Regions from separate parts of the Blastococcus sp. SYSU D00695 genome, predicted to be linked through region 3. Evidence: predicted binding sites of a transcription regulator. Region 3 holds the regulator's gene; each other region holds the start of a gene.
The links. The regulator LexA, encoded in region 3, represses DNA repair genes until DNA is damaged. The targets are predictions, from matches to a motif close to TCGAACANNTGTTCGA.

Region 1 (4,551 bases), on a different contig from region 3:
CGGCGCGGTGCTGCTGGCCAACCTGCCGGACTTCTGGGAGCTCAAGCGCACCCGTACCGCCGGTCCCGACATGGACTCGGTCCCGGCAGACACCCTGGAGCTGCGCGGCCTCGAGTGACGCGTGCCCGTGCGGGGTGGCGGTCCTGCCCCGTGCAGGACCGCCAGCCTGCGCGGGAAGGCCGTTTGGCATCCTCGGCCCGTGCCGAGCCCCACCCGTCAGCGCATCCTGATCACCGGCGCCAGCTCCGGCCTCGGGGCGGGCATGGCCCGCCGGTTCGCCGCCCGCGGCCGTGACCTCGCCCTCGTCGCCCGCCGCCTCGACCTGCTGGACGCCCTGCGCGACGAGCTGGTCGCCGCCCACCCGGGCGTCCGGGTGGTCACCGCCGAGCTGGACGTCGACGACGCCAGCGCCGTCGAGGAGGTCGTGCCGAAGCTCGCCGGCGAGCTGGGCGGCATCGACCGGTTCGTCGCCAACGCCGGCATCGGCAAGGGCGCCTCGGTCGGGACCGGTGCCGGGTGGGCCAACCGCGCCACGCTGTTCACCAACGTGCTGGGCACCCACGCCCAGTGCGAGGCCGCCGTCGCGCTCTTCCGCGCGCAGGGCCACGGGCACCTGGTCGTCGTCTCGTCGGTCGCCTCCGTCCGCGGCATGCCCGGCACGCGGACGGCGTACGGCGCCAGCAAGGCCGCGCTCAACGCGCTCGCCGAGGGGATCCGGTCCGACCTGCTCGGCACCGGGATCCGCGTGACCACGGTGCTGCCCGGCTACATCGAGACCGATCTCAACGTCGGCCGGCGCGGCCCGTTCACCGTCGACCTGGACACCGGCGTGGACGCGCTGGTCGCCGCGATCGAGCGGGAGCCGGCCCGGGCGTACGTGCCGGAGTGGCCGTGGCGTCCGGTCGCCGGTCTGCTGCGCGTCCTGCCGCTGCCGGTCGTCCGCCGCCTGACGTAGGACCTGGCCTGGGTGCCCGGCTTCGCGGTACCTCAGGAACGGGGGATCTCAGCTCTCCGGCCGGGGCTCGCGTCACGGCCGGCGCGCGCCCTCGTGCCCCGCGGCCAGGTGGCCGCGGGGTGGGAAGGCGCTGGAGGTCAGACCCGTAGGGGAGTGGGGATGACGATCTCGGTGCCGTCGGGGCGGTAGGTGCGCCAGCGCCGGCCTGGTGGTGCGGTGTCGTCGCGTTCGATGCGGTAGCCGTGGTGGACCTTGGTGTGGTGGCGTTCGCAGAGCAGGGCGGAGTTGTCCAGCGACGTCGGTCCGCCCTGGGACCACTCGATGACGTGGTGGACGTCGCAGTACCAGCGGGGTGCCTCGCAGCCGGCGAACACGCAGTGCTCGTCGCGGTGTTCGACGGCCTTGCGGAGGTGGGCGGGGACGATGCGCTGGCTGCGGCCGACGTCGATGGGCAGCCCGTCGGGGTCGAGGACGATGCGGGTGACGGTGGCGTCGCAGGCGGTCCAGCGGGCGCGGGCGGCCGACAGGGTGGCGCCCAGGCCGGTGCCGGCGGTGGCCGGTCCGGTGGCCGGGTCGAGCAGGTCTGGCAGGCCGACGGTGACGATGACGTGCGGCTTCACGGTGCGCAGCACCGGCAGCTGACCGGAGGCCAGCGCGAGGTCGGCGAGCTGGACGAGGGCGTCGCCGGTGCGCTGGGCGCGGGTGCGGGTGTCGGCGGCGCAGCGGCTGGCGGCGGCGATGGACTCCAGGGCGGTGGCGACCTTCTCCCCGCCGACCGCATCGAGGGTGCCGCCGATCGTCCACGTGCCGTCGGGGTGCTGCACCAGGGTGAGCGCGCGTTCCTCGGTGGGGTCGGGCTCAGGCCCGTCGGGGTCCAGCTGGGCCAGATAGGTGCCGACCGCGCGCTGCAGGTCCCGGTGGGTGCCCCGGCGGGCCAGCTCGACCAGCGCGGCCTCCACCACGGGCACGTCGATGCCCTGCGCCTCTGCCAGCTGCAAGTGCGCCGGCTTCACGATCTGGGCGATCAGCTCCACCTGGTCGGCGCCGAGCAGCCCGTCGCCGAAGGCGCGCTCGGTGACCGGCAGCTGCTCCAACGCGCGCCCCTGGGTGACCAGGCGCCCGGCGGCAGAGCCCGACAGCCGCACGATCCCGCGCAGCCACGCCTTGGCCGTGGCGGCGCCGTCGTGCTCGACGGCGCCGCGCACGTCGGCCCGGCGCACCGCCCGCGCCACCTGCGCCTCCAACCGGTGCGACGCCGCCACGAGCTCCCGCACGTGGTCGAGCAGCACCCCGTCGGGCAGGTCGTCGAGGTCGAGGTCGGCGAGGGCGTCCAGCGCCGACCGCAGCTCACCCATCCCGCCCCCCCGAGCATCTCGAACACGTGTTCGATCATACCGGCCGGAGGGGGACGATGCACGGTGAATCCCCAGGTCAGAGCGCTGTCCACAGATGCGCGAAGGCCCTTGACACTCGCCGCCGTCGGCACCCGAGGCAGGAGCGGGACCGAGCAGCGGCACACGTCGGAGCTGCGAGGCGACCCGCATCGGTCGGCACCCCGAGTCGCGGCTGCCCTTGCCACCCGCTCCGCCGTCCCCTCGGCGATGCGGCGGGCGGACCAGGTGGCGACGCAGGCGTCCAGAGCGTCGACCGCGCGCAGGCGTGGCCGAGCTCCGGCCGGCGCGGTCTCGGCGTCCACCACCGTTCGCCGTGCCATCACCCGGCGCCCGCGCCGCCCGTCGACCCCCAGGACCGCCAACGGCCGGGCCTGAGAGAATCGCGACCATGCGCGTCTTCGTCGGCACCGACCACGCGGGCCTGGAGTTCAAGGAGCACCTCAAGGCGGCGCTGACCGCCGCGGGGCACGAGCCGGTGGACTGCGGGGCGTTCGAGTACGACGCCCAGGACGACTACCCGCCGTTCTGCTTCGAGGTCGGCGAGCGGGTCGTGACCGAGCCGGGCAGCCTCGGCGTCGTCATCGGCGGCTCGGGCAACGGCGAGCAGATCGCCGCCAACAAGGTGCCGGGCGTGCGCGCCGCGCTCGTGTGGAGCACCGCGACCGCCGAGCTCGCCCGCCAGCACAACGACGCCAACGTGGTCGCCGTCGGTGCCCGGCAGCACAGCGTCGAGGAGGCCACCGAGCTCGTGCTGCACTTCCTCGCGACGCCCTTCAGCCAGGACGAGCGGCACGTGCGCCGCATCGGCCTCATCGCCGACTACGAGCGCGACCGGCACCGCCCGGCCGGGGGCCTGCCCACCCGCTCGGAGCTCGACGCGGGATGACCGGGGCGGAGCTGCGCCGGGCCGCCGCGGCGGCCCGGGAGCTCCTCGCCGCGGTGCCCGACGGCGCGGCCCGGGTGCCGGCGCTGGATGACGATGTCGCTGGCGTCACCGCGCACGTGACCGGCTGCCTCATCTGGTACGCCCAGGACCTCGCGGCGGGCCCCGAGGGGGCGGACGGGTTCACCCTCGGACGGCGCCGGGAGGCCGCGCTGCCCGAGCTGGTCCGCCAGCAGGTCGCCGCCGCCGAGGTCCTCGCCCGCACCGTCGAGGGGGCGGCGCCGGGCGACCGCGGCCGGCACGACTGGGGCACCCCCGACGCCTCCGGCTTCGCCGCCATGGGCGCGGCCGAGCTGCTGCTGCACACCGGTGACGTCGCCGACGCGCTCGGCCTGCCGTGGCAGCCGCCGGCCGACCTCGCCGACGCCGTGCTGGTGCGGCTGTTCCCGTGGGCGCCGGCCGACGCCGACCCGGTCGCGGCCCTGCGCTGGGCCACCGGCCGCGGGGACCTGCCGGGTGTGGAGCCGGTGACCTCCTGGCGCTGGCACTGCTCGCCGCTGGACGAGTGGGACGGGACCCGCGCCCTGTAGGTCCGCGCCGTCACCCCGGTCGGGCGCGGGTGCGTGCCGCGTCCCTGCGAGGCCGCTGTAACGATCGCGGGGGTCCGGACATATCAGGGTGTGATGGCGATGCAGGGGCGGCTCCCGTCGACCGGTTCCCCGCCATCCCCAGTCGACACGGCCTTCGAGCAGGCTTACCGCGCGTTCGGCACGTCGGTCCTGCGCTACGCGCTGCGGCGTTCGACATCCCGGGAGGACGCGCTCGACGTCGTCGCGGAGACGTTCGCTGTCGCGTGGCGCCGCCGCCCCGATCTGCCCACCGAACCGGACGAGGTCCTCCCGTGGCTCTTCGCCATAGCCCGGTTGTGCTCGGCCAACTCCGACCGGAGTTCTCTCCGAGCCGGGCGGCTTGGAGAGCGGTTGGCCTCCGCACTGGGGGACGCGATGGTGCCGGACCCGGCTGTGCTGCACGAGGACCGCACCGACCGGCACCTGATCCGGCGGGCGCTCGAACAACTGCCGGACCAGGACCGCGAGCTGGTCACCCTGATCGGCTGGGACGGCCTCACCCCGGCCCAGGCTGCCGGCGTCCTCGGCTTGTCCGCGGGGACCGCCCGGGTGCGGCTCCACCGGGCGCGCGCCCGCCTGCGCCGGGCACTGCACACATCCGCGACCGTCGAGGAGGTCGACCGTGATCACTGAGCGCGAGCTGGATGCCCGGCTGGCCGCCGCGGCGGGGTTCGACGGCCCACTTCCGGC
Region 2 (4,551 bases), on a different contig from region 3:
GCCCGGTGATGCGCCGGACCAGCTCGCCGACCAGGAAGCCCTGGCTCTTGGAGTGGTAGCCCGACGCCGTGCCCGGCTCCCACCACGGGGCCTGCGCGGCCAGCCGCTCGGTCGCCGTCTCCCAGTCGTACATGTCGCGCACCGAGAACGGCCGCTCCCAGCCGGAGACGCCCGACGTGTGCGACAGGACGTGCCGGACCAGCACCCCCTTCTTGCCGTTCGCGCTGAACTCCGGCCAGTAGTCGCCCACCGGGGCGTCGAGGTCCAGCTCGCCGCGGTCGACCAGCAGGAGCGCCGACAGCGCCAGCACGCACTTCGTCGTCGACCAGACGTTGACGATCGTGTCCTGCGTCCACGGCATCGTCCGCTCGACGTCGCGGTACCCGCCCCACAGGTCGACGACGGTCTCGCCGTCCAGGTCCACGGCGACCGACGCGCCGAGCTCGTCGCCGTCCAGGTGCCGCGCCAGCACCTCCCGGACGCCGGAGAACCGCTCGTCGCACCGTCCCTGCACCTCAGCCACCACGACTCCCCACCGGATCGGACGGCCGGACCGCCGGCCGTTCCTCGTAGCCTGCCCAGATGACACCGCCGTCACCAGTCGTCGCCCGTCCCACCGCTCTGGTGACCGGCGCGAGCTCGGGCATCGGGCTCGCCTTCGCCGAGCGCCTCGCCGCCGACGGGTACGACCTCGTGCTCGTCGCCCGCGACCGCGCCCGCCTCGAGGCGCTCGCCGGCCGGCTGCGCGACCGCCACGGTGTGCAGGCCGAGGTGCTCGTCGCCGACCTCGCCGACCCGGCGCAGCGGCGCGCGGTGGAGCAGCGGCTGGCCGACGGCGGCCCGGTCGAGCTGCTCGTCAACAACGCGGGGTACGCGACGCCGGGCGAGTTCGTGGACACGCCCCCGGCCGACCTGATGGCGAACCTGGAGGTCAACGTCGGGGCGGTCCTGGCGCTCACCCGGGCCGCGCTGCCGGGCATGCAGCAGCGGGGCGGCGGCTCGATCGTGAACGTGTCGAGCATCGCCGGTTTCCTCCCCGGCCGCGGCTCGGTCTACGGCGCGAGCAAGGCCTACGTCACCGCCCTCTCCCAGGGCCTGGCCCTCAGCGCGGCCGAGCACGGGGTGCGGGTGATGGCGCTGTGCCCGGGGTTCACCCGCACGGAGTTCCACCAGCGGATCGGGCAGCAGCGGTCCGGGCCCTCGTGGGCCTGGCTCGACGCCGACCGCGTCGTGGCCGACGCCCTCGCCGACCTGGGGCGCGGCCGCCTGGTGTCCATCCCGGGCGCGGTCTACAAGGCGGTGTACCTGGCCAGCCGCCTCGTGCCGGCGGGGCTCGTGCGCCGTATCGCCGCGTCGTCGTCCCGCGGGCGCGGCTGACCCGCTCCACGCCGACGCCGTCGCAGGGCCGGGTGCCGTCGTGGCGTCCGGAGGTGTCTCTGGCGTTCCCGGTGGTGTCTCCGGCGTTCCCGGTGGTGTCTCCGGTGTTCCCCGGCGTTCCCGCGGGAACGTGCCGTGCCCCGTCCCGGCGTCCGCCGCGTCCCGACGTCCCCGCGGGGACGTCCCCGCGCCCCCGCGCCCTGGGTCCTCGGCGTTCCCGCGGGAACGTCCCGGCGTCCTCGGCGTTCCCGCGGGAACGTCCCGGTGTCCTCGGCGTTCCCGCGGGACGTCCGGATCCAGCTCGCCCGCTCGCCGTGGCGACCGGGGTCCCGCTCCGTCGGTTCTCCGAACTGTCGGACCCGTCCGTCACACTTCGAACATGTGTTCGACTCGAGGTGGAGGACGGATGGACTCGACGCAGCTGCCGCTGGACGAGCTGGCGCGGCGGATCACCAGCGCCGCGGTCCGGCTGGCCGCGGCGACCGCGGCGTGGCTGGCGTTGATCGCTGAGTTCGACCGGCGCGAGGGGTGGGGTGGCCACGGCGTCCGGTCGTGCGCGCACTGGCTGGCCTGGCAGTGCGGGATGTCGACCGGCACGGCCCGTGAGCACGTCCGCGTGGCCCGGGCCCTGAGCGTCCTGCCCGCCACGGCAGCGGCGTTCGCGGCGGGCCGGTTGACGTACTCGAAGGCGCGCGCGATCACCCGGGTCGCCGACCCGGCGACCGAGGGCACGCTCCTCGAGCTGGCCCACGAGACCACCGCGTCCCAGCTGGAGCGGGTCGTCCGGGAGTGGCGGCGCGACGAGCGGCCCGACCTCCGCGCCGCCCGGGAGAAGCAGCGCTTTGAGTACCACTGGGACGACGACGGCGACCTGCACGTGCGCCTCTGCCTCGACGCCGAGACCGGCGCCGCGTTCCTGGCCGGCGTGGACTCGGTGGCCGAACGCGACGCCCGCCGGGAACGCGCCGCCGCGAAGCGGGACCTGGTGGCGGTGCCCGCCGCGGAGGAGGACGGGACCGAGGCAGGCGGGGGCGGGGGCGGGGGCGGGAGACCACCCGAGGACGACGACGTCACGCTCGCCCGGGAGCGCACCACCCGCCGCCGGTGCGCCGCGCTGGCACGGCTCGCCACCGCCGCGGCCGAGGTCGACCGCCGCGCCGGGGACCCACCGCGCCGCGAGGTCGTCGTGCACGTGGACGCGACGGTGCTCACCGAGGACGCCGCGGCCGGCGTCGCGCACCTCGAGGGCGGGCCGGCGCTGCACCCGTCCCAGGTCCGCCGGATGCTGTGCGAGGCGACGGTCGTGGCCATGCTGGAGCGGGGCCGGGAACCGCTGGCCGTCGGACGCGCCCGGCGCTTCGCCACCCGCGCCCAGCGCCGCGCGCTGCACCGGCGCGACCGCGGCTGCGCCCGGCCGGGCTGTCCCGAGACCCGCATCGAACGGCTGCACGCCCACCACATGCGCCACTGGCTCTTCGGTGGCGCCACCGACGTCGGCAACATGGTGCTGCTGTGCGATACCGACCACGGGCTCGTGCACGACGAGGACCTCGTGCTCACCCGCCGGGACGGCGAGCTGATCGCCGTGACGCAGGACGGACGCCGCGTCTGGGGCCGGCCCGACGCCGCCTTCGTCTCCGGACTGCAGCTGGTCGGCACGGGCCGGGACGACCGGGCCGACGTCTCACGCGCGGTCCTCGCCGACGGCCCCGACGGGAGCACCGAGGGGAGCACCGTTCCCCGGGCGGTCGGTGACGTCTTCGCCGGGGTCCACCCCATCGACCAGGTGCGCGCCCGCCGACCCGACGTTCCCGCGGGAACGCCGGAACCCGGCGGCACCGCGGGCGCGCCGACGGCCGCGACCACCACCGAGGACGGGACCGCGTCGATCTCCCGCCTGCTCTTCCCCGGTGCCGAGCCGGACCTGCCGGAGGCGCTGCACGTCAACGGCGAGCGGATGGACCTGGACCACGTCGTCTGGGCGCTGCTCCACCACCGTGACCTCGCGCGCCGCCTGGCGGGCGGGGCCTCGGGCGGCGAGGTGAGCGCGGTGGCCTGACAGGGCTCGGGCGCGCCGGCGTATCGCGGGGTTATGCGGAATCGCAGACGCCTTCGCAACGAGCGCGCGGCTGCACTGGGGCTCCCACCACCGATCCCGCGTCGGCACCGGCCGCGCAGGAGGGAGCCCCCGTGCCCAGCGACCCGAGGACGTCCCGGACGAGCCGCGCCCGAACCGCCCTGCTCGCCGTCCCGCTCGTGCTGGCCGCCGGCCTGGGTGCCTGTGCGGGCGGCGTCGACCTCGGGGCGGCGACCGACACCGGCGTCTCGTCCAGCAGCGACACGGGCAGCGGCACCGGCACCGGCACCGGGCTCACCGAGCAGGACGGCTACCTCCCCGACGGGGCGTCCCTCTCCCCCGACGCCGACGAGCCGGCCCTCACCCGGTTGCAGCCCGCCCTCCGCGCCGCCCTGCAGGACGCCGCCCGCGCCGCCGCGGCCGACGGCATCGAGGTGCGGATCACCAGCGGCTGGCGCAGCGCGGCGCTCCAGCAGGCCCTGTTCGACGCCGCCGTCGTCGAGCACGGCAGCGTCGAGGCCGCGAGCGCCTACGTCCTGCGGCCCGACGAGTCCGAGCACGTCACCGGCGACGCCGTCGACGTGGGCCCCACCGACGCCATGGACTGGATGAGCCGGCACGGCAGCGACCACGGCCTCTGCCAGACCTACGCCAACGAGCTGTGGCACTACGAACTGGCGACGACGCCCGGCACCGACTGCCCGCCGCCGCTGACCGACGCCCGCCACGCCCACGACGCCCGAGACGCCCACCGTGGCTGAGCGACCACCGTGGCGGAACGACCAGCGAAGCCGAGCGACCACCCCCGGACGCCCGGGACACGGGACGACCGGCCCGCCGCGCATACCCCCGCGACACGCCCGCCTCCCTACCCTGGCCCCGTGCGGGTGCTGATCGCGGAGGACGAGCCCTATCTGGCCGACGCCGTCCGCGCCGGGCTGCGCCTGGAGGCCATCGCCTGCGACGTGGTGCACGACGGCGACAGCGCCCTGGAGAACCTCGCGGTGACCAGCTACGACGTCGTCGTCCTCGACCGCGACCTGCCCGGCACCTCCGGCGACGAGGTCGCCCGCCGCATCGTCGCCGACGGCCTCAGC
Region 3 (4,551 bases):
ACGGCATCGGCCGGACCGCGCCCCAGCACCCGGGCCACTTCCTGCACGACCCCGACGGCCAGTCCTTCCCCTCCGGGCACGTGGCCAACGCCGTGCTGCTGTGGGGCGTGGTCCGCTGGCAGGCGGTGGAGTACGGCATGCACCCGTGGGTGCAGCGGGCGCTGTGGGCGCTGGCCGTGGTGGGCCCCGTGCTGACGACGCTGTCGATGGTCGCGCTCGACTTCCACTGGGTCAGCGACGCCGTGGTCGGCGCCGCGGTCGGCCTGCTGCTGTTGGGCGTGGTTCACGCGCTCGACGCGCGCGTGCTGTCACGCTGGTCGGGTGCGCGGCCCGTTCCCCCGACGTCGTGACGGGCTGCCCGCGGGGCTGACCGTCGCGGCGCTCGCGGTGTGCGCCCCGGCCCTCGCGCTCGTCCCCGCCCCGGCGGCGTCGGCCGAGGAGGCCGCGCCGGTCCCGCAGTGCCAGATCACCGACCCGCGGCTGCCCGAGCTGTCCGGGCTGGTCGTGGGCGGCGACGGGAACATGCTCGCGATGAACGACGGCGGCGACCAGGTCACGGTGTACGTCCTCGACGCGGCCTGCGCCGTGACCGACGTGCACACCGCCGACGTGGACCCCTACGACCCCGAGGACCTGGCCGTCGGGCCGGACGGGAGCGTCTGGCTCTGCGACACCGGCGACAACAACGGCACCCGGGAGACGGTGGCCCTCATCGCCCTGCACCCCGACGGGACGACGGACGTCTTCCGGCTCACCTATCCCGACGGCCCGCGCGACGCCGAGGCGCTGCTGCTGGCTCCGGACGGCACGCCCTACGTCGTGACCAAGGAGGTCCTGGGCGCCAGCGACGTCTTCCGCCCGGCTGCGGCGCTGGAGCCCGCCGGCACCGTCGGTCTGGTCGAGGTGGCCTCGGTGGACCTGACCCTGACGGGCACCCCAGGCGGCCCGGTGGGTCGGGCGGGCCAGCTGCTGGTCACGGGGGGCGCGGTGGCGTCCGACGGGCACGCGATCGCGCTGCGGACCTACACCGACGCCTACGTCTGGCCGCTGGCGGGGTCGGACGTGCCCGCCGCCCTGGCGGCCGAGCCGGTGCGGGTGGCGCTGCCGGACTCCCCGCAGGGCGAGGCCATCAGCTTCTCGGCCGACGGCACGTCCCTGGTCGTGGCCAGCGAGGGCCTGCCCAGCGACGTCACCGTGGTGCCGGTGCCGGCCGCGACCGTGCCCGCGGGGGCCACCGGTGCGACCGACGGCTCCCTGCCCGACGTCCTCACCGAGACCGAGGACGGGGTCAGCCCGGTCACCGCCGCACTGGTCGCGGCCGCCGTGGCCAGCGTGCTGCTCTGGCTGGTGGGCCGGCTGCGCCGTGGTGGCTCCCCGCCGGGCGGGTCCTCCCGGGCCTGAGCCCGTCGCCGGCGCTCCGTGCTGCGGCCGCCCCGCGCCGGTGCGGCCCCGCGCCGGCGCGGCCCTGCGCTGAGGCCGCCCCGCGCCGGGGCGGCCGCTCGTGGCGGCTCCCCGGCGCGGCGCCGGTCAGACGCGGCGCAGCACCGTGACGACGCGCCCCAGGACGGTCGCGTCGTCGCCGGGGATGGGCTCGTAGGCGGGGTTGTGCGGCAGCAGCCACGCGTGCCCGTCCTTGCGCTTGTAGGTCTTCACCGTCGCCTCGCCGTCGATCATCGCGGCGACGATCTCGCCGTTCTCGGCGGTGGGCTGCTGGCGGACCACGACCCAGTCGCCGTCGCAGATCGCTGCCTCGACCATCGAGTCACCGGTGACCTTGAGCATGAACAGCGTGCCCTCGCCGACGAGCTCGCGGGGGAGCGGGAAGACGTCCTCCACTGCCTGCTCGGCGAGCACCGGGCCGCCGGCGGCGATGCGGCCCACGAGCGGCACGTAGGTGGGCGCCGGGCTCGCCGAGTCCTCGGCCACCGGAGGCGGCGGGCCGGCCGCGGCCGCGGCGATCTCGCCCGGCAGACGCACGTCGAGGGCGCGCGGCCGGTTCGGGTCCCGGCGCAGCCACCCCTTCTTCTGCAGCACCGACAGCTGGTGGGCGACGGAGGAGGCCGAGGACAGCCCGACGGCCTCGCCGATCTCGCGCACCGAGGGCGGGTAGCCGCGGCGGTCGATGGAGTCGCGGATGACCCCCAGGACGCGGCGCTGCCGCTGGGTCAACCCGTCACCGGCCTCGCCGCGGTCCGGGAAGGTGCGCACCTGCGCGGTGCTCTCCGGTGCGCCGCCGGTGGCCGTGCCGCCCGCCCGGCGCGACCCGCCGCGCCCGCCCGACGTCCCGCTCGTGCCCGCCACGTCTCCTCCTCGCCGGCCGTGTCCCCACGACTCGTCCGTCCGCCCTCCTCGTCGTCGGCCACGTGCGGTGCGACCGGCGCGGGGGTGGTGTCAGTCGGACCGTAGCGTGTCCGGGCCCCGTCCTCAAACACATGTTCGAAGTCCTCGGGTGTCGGGTCGATCCTGTCGGCGCCGTGCGGTAGACATCGCACTGATGTTCGAATCGAACGCGTGTTCGGTCGCCGGCGCTGCCGGTGGCCGTCGTGGAGGAGGCGCTGGGGTGGCGGTCGCGGAGCGCGGTGTGGCGGGGTGCTCGGGGAACGGCACGGGGTTGCGGGTCGCCGGGCCGGTGCGCCCGGTGCCCGGGCGGGCGGTGTCCCGGGCCGCGGTGCGGGCCGGAGGACCGGTGGCCGGGGCGCCGCCGGTCCGTCGCGACACGGTGCGCCCGGGCGCGCGTCCGGTGCGCTTGGGGGAGCCGCCCGTGCGACGGGTCCGGCCGGCCGGTGGGCGCGGCCGTGCGGACGTGCCGCGGGTCCCGCTGCGCCTGACCCGCCGGGGGTGGTGCGCGCTGACGGCGCTGACCGTCGCGGTGGCCGCGCTGGGCCTGCTGGTCCTGTCGGCGCTCGTGGCCGGGCCGGAGGGCTTGCGGCCCGCGGGGGAGAGCGACGTCGTGGTCCGGCCCGGGGACACGGTCTGGTCCATCGCCGCGGAGGTCGCCGGCCCGGGGGAGGACGTGCGGGCGGTGGTGGACGCCATCGAGGAGCTGAACGACCTGGAGGGAGCCGTCGTGGTGCCCGGCCAGGTCCTCGCCGTCCCGTGAGCGGTCGGCGCGGCGACGTGCACAATCCTGCGGCCCATCTTCGTCAACCCTCGGGGCGGCGTCCTGCCCCGCTCGCCAGGGGGTGCCGACCTACCGTTCCCGGCGTGCCACTGGACCAGCACGGACGAGCAGCCGCCATGTCCCAGCCCCTCGACGCCGAGGTGTACGTCGACGGGACGTGGTGGCCCGGTGCGGTCCTGGGCTGGCGCCACGACCGGTCCGGGGCCTGCGAGGCCTCGGTGCGCGCCCTGATCGGTGCCGCGGCACGCGAGATGTGGGTCGAGCTCGCCGCGGTACGGCTGCCCGAGCCGGTCCCGGCGCCCGCCGCGGAGCCGATCGTCGCCCGAGTCGCCGAGGTCGGCCCGGCCGCGCGGCTGTCCGGGAGCGTCGAGACCGTCCAGATGAGCCGGGTCGAGCTGCGCCGGATGCTCGGGGACGGGCTGCCCGCCCGGGGTGTCGCTCGACGGCGCCGGCACGCCAGTGACCTCACCGCCGAGCTGCCCGTGGTGCGCTGCGCCGAGGCGGAGGGGCGCCACCGGGCCGGGGTGCCCGCCGGTCGTCACCGGGCCGGCGACGAAGTCCCCGCCACTGCCGCCCGCCCCGGCGTCGGCGCCCTGGCCGGCTCCGTGCCCCTCGCCGGCGCGGGGGAGCCGCTCACCCGGCCCATCCGCCTCGGCGATGTCGCCGGCCGGCCGTGGAGCGCCACCTCACCCCTCGGCTGAGCGCGCGGCGGGGCGGTCGCACCCGTGCGGGGCCCCCGCTCCTCCGAGGTCTCGCGCCTCCTGGGCCCTGGGCCCGTGGTGTGCGGCGTGTCCCGGGGTCGCCGCCTCCGGGCCCGGCGGCCGGTACGACGCCTCGGCGACACGCCACCACACCGCGCACGGGTGGTCCCGCACCCCTCTCGACGCGCTCGTCGGCGTGTCCGTGTGACTGCTGGTGTGTCGGTCGACCGCTGGTCACGACCGTGTTGCGCGGGAACACGCCACACCGTGCCGCTCTTGCACATCTAGTGGAGGCCCGCCTAGGGTTCCCCTACATCTAGTAGTTGCACCGATGTAAGTCCGTCCACAGGGCGTCCTCAGCTCCTCCCCGGGATGTGCACCGGTTGTCCCCAGGAGGGTCCACAGCGGACCCCGCGGGCGGCCGGTCCACCCCGGGAGGGGCGGCGGTGCACGAGGCGAGGGAGGAGGAGTCGCCGTGCGGTGTCCCTTCTGCCACAACGCGGACAGCCGGGTGATCGAGACCCGGGAGGCCGAGGAGGGTGCCACCACCCGCCGGCGTCGTTCCTGCCCCGCCTGCGGGCGCCGGTTCACGACGGTGGAGGAGGCGGTCCTCGCCGTCGTCAAGCGCAGCGGCGTGAGCGAGCCGTTCAACCGCAGCAAGGTCGTCGCCGGCGTGCGGCGCGCCTGCCAGGGGCGGCCGGTCGACGAGGACCAGCTGCAGAAGCTGGC

Region 1: the regulator LexA is predicted to act here: its motif matches at 2,329-2,344, upstream of ACI781_RS05920 (DUF222 domain-containing protein).
Region 2: the regulator LexA is predicted to act here: its motif matches at 1,751-1,766, upstream of ACI781_RS17075 (DUF222 domain-containing protein).

Annotation. Positions count from the first base shown of each region.
Region 1 covers NZ_JBJGZP010000006.1:56,386-60,936, reverse strand. The annotation lists gene ACI781_RS05930 (mycothiol-dependent nitroreductase Rv2466c family protein) at 1-118, shown strand, start outside; gene ACI781_RS05925 (SDR family oxidoreductase) at 200-955, shown strand; gene ACI781_RS05920 (DUF222 domain-containing protein) at 1,093-2,310, opposite strand; gene ACI781_RS05915 (ribose-5-phosphate isomerase) at 2,738-3,235, shown strand; gene ACI781_RS05910 (hypothetical protein) at 3,232-3,822, shown strand; gene ACI781_RS05905 (RNA polymerase sigma factor) at 3,916-4,494, shown strand; gene ACI781_RS05900 (hypothetical protein) at 4,484-4,551, shown strand, end outside.
Region 2 covers NZ_JBJGZP010000033.1:4,790-9,340, forward strand. The annotation lists gene ACI781_RS17065 (serine hydrolase domain-containing protein) at 1-523, opposite strand, end outside; gene ACI781_RS17070 (SDR family NAD(P)-dependent oxidoreductase) at 583-1,377, shown strand; gene ACI781_RS17075 (DUF222 domain-containing protein) at 1,784-3,436, shown strand; gene ACI781_RS17080 (M15 family metallopeptidase) at 3,568-4,215, shown strand; gene ACI781_RS17085 (response regulator transcription factor) at 4,336-4,551, shown strand, end outside.
Region 3 covers NZ_JBJGZP010000010.1:73,529-78,079, reverse strand. The annotation lists gene ACI781_RS09000 (phosphatase PAP2 family protein) at 1-350, shown strand, start outside; gene ACI781_RS08995 (hypothetical protein) at 322-1,401, shown strand; gene lexA (transcriptional repressor LexA) at 1,528-2,301, opposite strand; gene ACI781_RS08985 (LysM peptidoglycan-binding domain-containing protein) at 2,804-3,100, shown strand; gene ACI781_RS08980 (hypothetical protein) at 3,238-3,822, shown strand; gene nrdR (transcriptional regulator NrdR) at 4,298-4,551, shown strand, end outside.